2 regions of the Pseudarthrobacter niigatensis genome follow, and region 2 is predicted to be linked to the other one. Evidence: predicted binding sites of a transcription regulator. Region 2 holds the regulator's gene; the other holds the start of a gene.
What was found. Region 2 encodes LexA, which represses DNA repair genes until DNA is damaged. Its sites were predicted from a motif close to TCGAACANNTGTTCGA; they were not measured.
Positions count from the first base shown of each region.

Region 1: the regulator LexA is predicted to act here: its motif matches at 3,007-3,022, upstream of J2T23_RS07460 (LexA family protein).

Region 1 covers NZ_JAUSTB010000004.1:69,614-74,118, forward strand. The annotation lists gene J2T23_RS07445 (ABC transporter substrate-binding protein) at 1-670, opposite strand, end outside; gene J2T23_RS07450 (lmo0937 family membrane protein) at 1,056-1,202, shown strand; gene J2T23_RS07455 (Y-family DNA polymerase) at 1,255-2,535, opposite strand; gene J2T23_RS07460 (LexA family protein) at 2,562-2,993, opposite strand; gene J2T23_RS07465 (HAD family hydrolase) at 3,146-3,964, shown strand; gene J2T23_RS07470 (hypothetical protein) at 4,088-4,351, shown strand; gene J2T23_RS07475 (glycerophosphodiester phosphodiesterase family protein) at 4,393-4,505, shown strand, end outside.
Region 2 covers NZ_JAUSTB010000006.1:252,162-256,666, forward strand. The annotation lists gene J2T23_RS11585 (ATP-dependent DNA helicase) at 1-1,136, shown strand, start outside; gene lexA (transcriptional repressor LexA) at 1,184-1,918, opposite strand; gene J2T23_RS11595 (LysM peptidoglycan-binding domain-containing protein) at 2,276-2,626, shown strand; gene J2T23_RS11600 (histidinol-phosphate transaminase) at 2,688-3,806, shown strand; gene hisB (imidazoleglycerol-phosphate dehydratase HisB) at 3,868-4,494, shown strand; gene hisH (imidazole glycerol phosphate synthase subunit HisH) at 4,491-4,505, shown strand, end outside.

The sequences.
Region 1 (4,505 bases), on a different contig from region 2:
ACAGCTTCAGAGTCTGGGCGTTCTCGGTGGGGTTGATGGCCACGTCCCCGCTGCCGTCCACGTTGGTCTTGTAGCCCTGGGTGGCAAGCCACGCACGCAGGGCCACGTCCTGCGTCCCGCCGAGCTGCGGCGACGCGAGGGTCTTGCCCAACAGGTCTGCGGCAGAGGTGATTTCCGGCTTGACCACCAGCTGTGCTCCACCGGCGGCGGCGCCGGCGATGATGTTGACGGATTCGCCCTGGCTCTTCACGAAGGAGTTGATGGCCGGGTTCGGCCCGATGTAGGTGGCGTCGATGGCGCCGGCGTTCAGCGCTTCGATGGCGGCGGGTCCGGCGTTGAACACCTGGGTGCTGAGCTTGGTGCTGCCCAGTTCATCGGCGATGAATCCCTTGCTGACCCCCACCAGGGCCGGGGCGTGGGTGACATTGCCAAAGTAGCCAAGCTTCAGCTCGGCCGCCGGGTTGCCTGTGGGCGCCACGTCGGCTGCTGGTGCAGTGCTGCCGTTGTTGACGGCGGACGCGACGGCGGCACCCCCGCCGATCAGGGCCAGGACGGCTGCGGCGATGCCGATTTTCAGGCCGAGCGGGCGTGTGGATCCCGCTGCCTGCCCGGCAACGATGCGGGTTGTACTTTGCTGGTTCTGCGAATTCTTGTCCTGCTGGTCGGCCATGGGAACTCCTCTGCTGGGGCGGATGCTGAGTCGAGATTACGAATGGCCCGGCCGTCCCACAATCAATCCCGTAGCGGGGGTTCACGGGGCGACCCGGATGCGTAATGCAGCGTCGCGGAGGGTCAAGAAACGTCCCGGAACGTCTTATCCGCCGCCCCTCGGATGCGAGGTGATGAGACACGTTCCCATTTCCATTTGGTATGCCGTTTCCAGCTGGCCCTTCCTGAAATATGGTGATAACCATCACGTCATATGGGCGTGAAGAACAGATGTGGCATGGGGGCCCGGAGCGAGAGGCAGGGGTGGATTCCTTACGGCCGGCTTTTGGTGCAGCGCCGGCTTGAACAATCAGCAATTCGAACGAAAAACAATGTAGGAGATTCTCATGTTGCTTTGGATCGCTATTATCATCGCCGTTCTCTGGCTCCTCGGCCTGCTCGCAAATATCGGCGGCGGCCTCATCCACATCCTTTTGGTCATCGCAGTGGTCGTCCTCATCTTCCACTTCATTCAAAACAGGTCCCGGGCCTAGCGCGCGAACAGGTTCCGCCGCCCGCCCCCGGCCGGCGGCGGAAAACCGGGCCTCATGCCGCCTTGACCACGGGGAGCTCGTCCCAATGCGTGGTGTACCGGGGCGAGCGCATGCCACGCTTCATGGACCAGTCCAGGCCCGATTTGATTCCCGCATGTCCCAGCCCGATTGAGCCGCGCCCGAAGCGATGGCTCACATATTCCAACAGGGATCCGATGCCGCGCTCCTCGTGCCGGTTCTCGAACGGCTCCAGCGGTGGCTGGTTGCCGGTGGGCCGAAGGTCGGTGAGCATCAGGCCCGCCTTGGCGTACTTCAGCCCTTCCCTGATGTTTGGCAGCAGTGCGTGCGCCGCCCGGGTGAGCAGGAGCGGGTCCGCGGTGGGCATGGGCAGCGGGACGCACACCGACGGATAGGCCTGCTCGTTGTCCCGGAAGGGCGAGGTGGCAGCGAAGGCCGTCAGGACCTTTGCCTGCAGGCCGTGCTTGGACAGCCTGGCGCTGGCCTGCTGCCCGTAAACGCTGAACACCTCCCGGAGCCCGGCGGCTGTTGTTACCGGAGTGGCGAAGGAGCGGGAAAAAATCAGCTGGTCCCGGCCGATGCGCTCTTCCTCCATGGGGATGCAGGGCGTGCCCCGCAGTTCCAGGACGGTGCGCATCAGCACCACCGAGAACTTGTCCCTGATCATGACCGGATCCGCACTGACAAGGTCCTGGACCGTGAAGATTCCCAGCACGTTGAGCCGTCTGGTCAACCGGCCGGCAATGCCCCAGATCTCGTCCACAGGCAACCGGGTCATCAGGAGTTCCCGGACGTCAGCCGGTACCGCCTCCCAGAGGCAGACGCCGCCGAAAGCGGGATTGTTCTTGGCCCATTTGTTGCAGAGTTTGGCCAGGGTCTTGGTGGGGGCGATGCCCACGCAGACCGGCACCCCGACATGCCGCCGCACCGCCTCTTTCATCCGGCGGCCCAGGACCAGGAGGTCGTCCGGGCCGCCCTTCACGCCCAGGAAGGCCTCGTCGATGCTGTATACCTCCAACCATGCCGAATACCTGCCCAGCAGTTCCATGACCCGTGAGCTGATGTCCCCGTACAGCTCGTAATTGCTGGACTTGGCCACCAGGCCCCACTCCTTGGCCCTCGGTGCGAGCTTGAACCACGGTTCGCCGGTGGCGATGCCAAGGGCCTTCGCCTCGGGGGAGCGTGTCACCGCACAGCCGTCGTTGTTGGACAGCACCACCAGGGGTCGGCCTTCCAGCGAGGGGTCGAAGGCGCGCTCGGCGGAGGCGTAGAAGCAGTTGACGTCCACGTGCGCGATCTGCGGCATCTGCCGCATGGGGACTGGTTTAGGCACCGCTCCCCCTAGACATGATGCAGGCACCGGGTGGCCACGCCCCAGATGGTGAGCTCGGACAGTGCGGGTACGCGGATGTCCGGGTACTTTGGGTTCTCCGCCTGCAGCACCACGCCGGTGCCGGTGATGCGCAGGCGTTTGACCGTCAGTTCCCCGTCCAGCACCGCGATCACCACGGACCCGTCCTTGGGTTCAAGAGCGCGGTTGACGATCAGCTCGTCGCCATCGCTGATGCCTGCTCCTTCCATGGAATCCCCGGTCACGCGGACCACGAAGGTGCTGGTGATGTCCTTGATCAGGTGGGCATTCAGGTCGATCCGCCCGTCGAAATAGTCTTGGGCGGGCGACGGAAAACCGGCTGCGACCGCCACTGGCGAGATCAGCACCGAGAACAACGAGGCACCCGCATCTACCACGCGGGGACCGACAATAACGCCCACAACACACCTTTATTCGAAAATATGTTCGATAGTTTCAGTGTAGCCCCGGCGACTGACATCGGGCACCCGGCGGAGTCGTCTGAACCAGGGGCGCTTCCAGCCTGGGGCAACCGGCCGGACGACGCCGGCCAAACCCCACGTAGACTTGCAGGATGCGGTTGGTTGCAAGCGATATTGACGGAACGATCCTCGGACACGACGGAAAAATCAGCGACCGCACCATCCGGGCCTTCCACGCCTGCCGTGACGCCGGCGTCGAACTGGTGTTTGTCACCGGCCGGCCGCCCCGCTGGCTGCACCCGCTCGAAGAGCAGCTGGGCCACACCGGCCGCGTGATCTGCTCCAACGGCGCCGTGGTCTGGGACCTTGAAGCGGACCGCCTGGTCTCCGCGCGCACCCTCGCGATCGACACCGTCATGGAAGCCCGGCGTATCATCAAGGCGCTCCGCCCGGCCGCGCTGTTTGCCGCGGAAACACTCGCCGGTTTCCACCTGGAGCCGGGATTCATCGAAAACGAATCCAGCGAACTCCTCGCCGAGTTCACCCCCGCCCCACTGCGGGACACACTCACCGAAAGGGACGCCGTGGTCAAATTTCTCGCCATCGTCCGCGAAGGCACCCCGGACGACTTCCTCGCCGAGGTGGCACCCGCCGTCGGACATCTGGCCGCCACCACCCACTCCTCACCGGGCGTTGCCATGCTGGAACTGTCCCTGCCGGGCGTTAACAAGGCCGTCACCCTTGCTGAATACGCCGCCGCACTGGGCATCGACGCCGCCGACGTCGTGGCCTTCGGCGACATGCCCAACGACATTGAGATGCTCCGCTGGGCCGGCCACGGCTACGCGATGGCCAGCGGCCATCCGGAGGCCATCCGCGCGGCGGGGCAGCAGGCGCCGCATTTTGACGACGACGGCGTGGCCCAGGTCCTGGAGGCGCGGCTCGCCGCCCTGGGCGTCCAGTTTTCCTGACCCCGCCGGGCGGCCCTGGCACCCCCAACTTCACAGCTCGCGCTCACCTGGCGTTTACCTTCCCGCCGTAGCGTGAAGCGTGGAGAGCAGGCACCCTCCCGCCGGCTCGATAAGGGGGCAACCATGGCAAGAAACGTCAGGCAGCACGCAGCCGACGCGCCGCTGCGCAAAGCAACGCCCGCTCCGCACTGGAAGCAGCTGCGCCAGGGGGACCGGGTCCGGGTCCAGTTCGCTCCCGGGTTTGAGGCGGGTGGCGTGGTGGACACCATCACGGCGGACCACACCGCGGTCTGGGTCCACCTCGACGCCGGCCGCGGGCGGACCCTGCTGCACTGCGGCGATGGCGTGGACATCGTTCCCTGCGGCGAGACGGGCTGCCTGGACTGACGGCGGGTTCCACCCGTGAACGCTGGAGGTAGGCTCGCAGTGTGAGCCTGCCTTTCTTTGAGCACCCTGACGACGCCGGGCGGCAGCTTCCCATCGGGATGGCACACCGGGGATTCTCGGCTGAGGGCCTGGAAAACTCGATGGCCGCGTTCCG
Region 2 (4,505 bases):
CAGCTGCCAACCTGGAAATGGCCCTCGCGGGCGCGCCCAACGGACTTCTCCCCAACGGACTGAACGATGAACAGCTTGACTGCGTGGACCAGCTGCGTGAAGCGTGCAGGGCTGCGTTGTCCGATTCCAAGGGGGACAGCAATACCACGGCCGACGGCGGGCGGCAGCTGGCGCGTTCCCGGCTGATGCTCATCCTGGAACTGTGCGAGCGGCTGATCGCTGCCCGGGAAAACCGGGAAGTGGTGTGGTTCTCCCGCGCCAGCACCTTCGATCCCGGCCAAGGCTATTCGCAGCCCGATGACAGCGCGCCGGTCCTGATCAACATTGCGCCGCTGTCCGTCGCCGGCCGGCTGCGGGAGGGGCTCTTCGCGGGCCACACCGTGGTGCTGACCTCTGCCACCCTGGCGATCGGTTCCGCCTTTGAACCGGCCGCGGGAGGCCTGGGCCTGATCGGTGACGGAGCGCCCAGCTGGACGGGCGTGGATGTTGGCTCGCCCTTCGACTATCCCAAACAGGGCATCCTTTACGTTGCCGGCCACCTGCCCAAGCCCGGCCGAGGTGTTTCACCGGAAGCCCTGGCCGAACTCGAAGCGCTCATCAAGGCCTCCAACGGGGGAGCGCTTTGCCTGTTCTCCTCGCGGCGGGCGGCCGAGGAAGCCGCCGATGCCCTCCGCCCGAAGCTCGACATGACTGTCCTCTGCCAGGGGGAGTCGACCATGACCGCCCTGGTCAAACAATTCGCGGACGAACCGGACACCTGCCTCTTCGGAACCATGTCCCTGTGGCAGGGCGTGGATGTTCCCGGTGGATCCTGCCGGCTGGTAGTGATTGACCGCATCCCGTTCCCGCGGCCGGACGACCCCCTCATGACGGCGCGTTCGCGTGCCGTGGCGCAGGCCGGCGGGAACGGTTTCATGTCTGTTTCGGCAACCCACGCTGCCATCCGGCTTGCCCAGGGGGCCGGCCGCCTGATCAGGTCAACCGGGGACAAAGGAGTGGTGGCAGTCCTGGACTCGCGGCTGGCCACCGAGCGCTATGCGGGATTCCTGCGCGGCGCCCTCCCGCCGTTCTGGGCCACCACTGACCGCGCCAAAGCGCTGGCAGCCCTCACCAGGCTGGGCGCCGACGCGTCCTGAGAACGGCCGGATAGCGCCTGCACGGATGCCGGGCAGGCGTGCGCAGGCTAGAGCGAACGCAGGACTGAGACGACCTTGCCCATGATGGTGGCATGGTCGCCCAGGATCGGTTCGTACTGGGTGTTCTGCGGCAGCAGCCAGGTGTGGCCGTCGCGCTGGCGGAAGGTCTTGACCGTCGCCTCGTCATCCAGCAGTGCAGCGACGATGTCCCCGTTGGCAGCGTCAGCCTGGCGCCGCACCACCACCCAGTCACCGTCGCAAATGGCGGCATCCACCATGGAATCGCCGGCCACCTTCAGCATGAAAAGTTCGCCCTGGCCAACCAGCTGGCGGGGCAGCGGCATGACATCTTCGACGAGCTGTTCGGCAAGGATGGGTCCGCCGGCGGCAATCCGGCCCACCAGCGGAACCATGGCCGTATCCAGGGCAGTAGGCAGCTCCGTTACGGTGGCGCTGTCCCCTGCGGCTTGGGGCGCACGGGACGTGCCCCCACTCTTTCCCCCGCCGTCCAGCGTCAGCGGCATCAACACTTCCATGGCACGGGGCCGCTTGGGGTCGCGCCGAAGATAGCCCAGCTTTTCCAGCTGCGAGAGCTGATGGGTCACGCTTGACAGGCTTGCAAGGCCGACCGTGTCGCCGATTTCCCGCATGGACGGCGGATACCCGTTCTCGTTAACGGAGCGCTGGATGGTCTCGAGGATCTTCTTCTGCCGGGGCGTCAGCCCCTTGGTGGTCCTCTTGGATTGCGGGGCGGTCCTGCCCCCGGCGGCTGCTGCTGCCATATTCGCCATTGCCTTTCGCTTGCCGCCGGAACTTCCGCCGGGCGCTGTTTCCGCCGTGCCGGTGGAAGGACTCCCACCGTCATTGTCAGACCCTGCTGGTCAACTTCAGGAGTGGTTGTTCTTGGTTCCAAAACTAGGCCAGCCATAGTGCTTTTTCAAACATTTGTTCTAGCGAGTCTCGACAATGTTCGTTGATAGGTGCTAAAACTTAACCAGCAAAGTTCGAATATGTGTTCTAACCAGCAGATGCCTCCTTCGAATACCCAGCCGGAAGATGTGCCCGGCGGCGGTGTGGAACGGCAAGGGCGTTGCGGGCGGACACCCGGGCAGCACGGCAAGTCCAGGAGGGCTTAGTTCATGTCAGCTTTAACTCTTCACCAGGTTTCACCATCGCCTGCACCGCTGCGGCTCACCCGCCGGGGGAGGATCGTCCTGATTGGGGTCCCGCTTGTAGTCCTCGCTGTTCTCCTGCTGTCACTCGCCGGGTTCTTCCATTCCCCGGCCAAGGCCTCGGATTCGGTTGCGGACCTCGCGGTGACACCCACCGTTACCGTGACGGTGCAGCCCGGACAGTCGTTGTGGGCCATTGCCGGTACCGTCGCGCCGGGCCGGGACGCCCGCGACGTCGTGGCGGACATTGTCCAGCTCAACAACCTTGACGCCGGCACCGTTCTTCCAGGCCAGCAGCTGTTCGTTCCCACCCACTGAGTGGGAAGCCGCGGGAACCGTCACATTTTCCGGTAGTTGCCGCGGCAACTAAACTGTTCAGGTGAACCAGCAGCTAGAACGTCTGAACCGGCTTCCCCTCCGCAGCAACCTTCGCGGACTGACTCCCTATGGGGCTCCCCAGCTGGACGTCCCCATCCTGCTGAACGTCAACGAAAACACCCATGGGGTTCCTGCCGATGTGCGGGCCGCCATCAGCGCCGCCGTTACGGAAGCCGCCGCAGGCCTCAACCGCTACCCGGACCGCGAGTTCACCGCGCTCCGGAAGGCCCTGGCGGAATATCTCGGGCATGGGCTCGATGAAACCAACCTGTGGGCAGCCAATGGCTCCAATGAGGTCCTGCAACAGATCCTCCAAGCCTTCGGCGGCCCAGGGCGCACGGCCTTGGGCTTCCCGCCGACATACTCCATGTACCCGTTGCTGGCCAGCGGAACGGACACGCAGTACATCATTGGGGAACGCGCGGAAGGCTATGACCTCAGCGCAGAGTCCGCGGCCCGCCAGGTCAAGGAACTCCAGCCCAACATCGTGTTCCTCTGCTCGCCCAACAATCCCACCGGGACCGGGCTTGGGCTGGACGTCGTGGAAGCCGTCTATGACGCCGGCGCGGACAGCCAGGCCATCGTGATCGTCGACGAGGCTTACCACGAGTTCGCACACGACGGAACGCCGAGCGCACTGACACTCCTGCCCGGCCGTGAACGTCTGATCGTCTCCCGCACCATGAGCAAGGCCTTCGCCCTGGCGGGGGCACGGCTCGGTTACATGGCCGCAGCCCCCGAGGTCGCCGATGCCCTGCGTCTGGTGCGCCTGCCGTACCACCTCTCCGCCATCACCCAGGCCACCGCCCTGGCGGCCCTCGAACACCGCGAAGCGCTGATGGCCGACGTCGAGGACATCAAGAAGCAGCGGGACCGCATCGTGGCCGAGCTGACCAGGATGGGACTCAAGCCCGCAGCATCGGACTCCAACTACGTTTTCTTCGGCGGCCTGGAGAACCCGCACCAGGTCTGGCAGGAGCTCCTTGACGCCGGCGTGCTCATCCGCGATGTGGGCATCCCGGGCCACCTCCGCGTCACGGCGGGCACTGAGGCGGAAACCACAGCCTTCCTGACCTCCCTGGAACGCATCCTTGCCGGCCACGCCGCGCTTCACGCCTAGACTTGATACGGCGGCCCTGGACGCCTTGAACCACTTCTTCTCGCACAAAGGATCCTTCACCATGAGTTCAACCGGATCGAATACGGCTGCAGCCCGGACCGCCCGCATGGAGCGTGCCACCAGCGAGTCCTCGGTACTCGTGGAGATCAACCTGGACGGTACCGGAGTCTCGGACATCGACACCTCGGTGCCGTTCTACGACCACATGCTGACGGCCCTGTGCAAGCACTCCCTGATCGATATGACGGTCAAGGCCACCGGGGACACCCACATAGACGTCCACCACACCGTTGAGGATGTCGCCATCACCTTTGGTGAAGTCCTGCGGACGGCCCTCGGCAACAAAGCGGGCATCCGCCGGTTTGGCGAGGCCACGGTGCCGCTGGACGAGGCCCTCGCCAACGCGGTGGTGGACGTTTCCGGCCGCCCCTACCTGGTGCACGGCGGTGAGCCCGCCGGCCAGGAATACCACCTCATTGGCGGCCACTTCACCGGGTCCCTGACCCGCCATGTCTTTGAGGCCATCACGCTGCACGCCGGCATTTGTCTCCACATGAACGTGCTGGCCGGCCGGGACCCCCACCACATCGTCGAAGCCCAGTTCAAAGCCTTTGCGCGCGCGCTCCGCGCCGCCGTCGAACCGGATCCCCGGGTTGAGGGCATCCCCTCCACCAAGGGTGCCCTGTGAGCGGCCCGGAA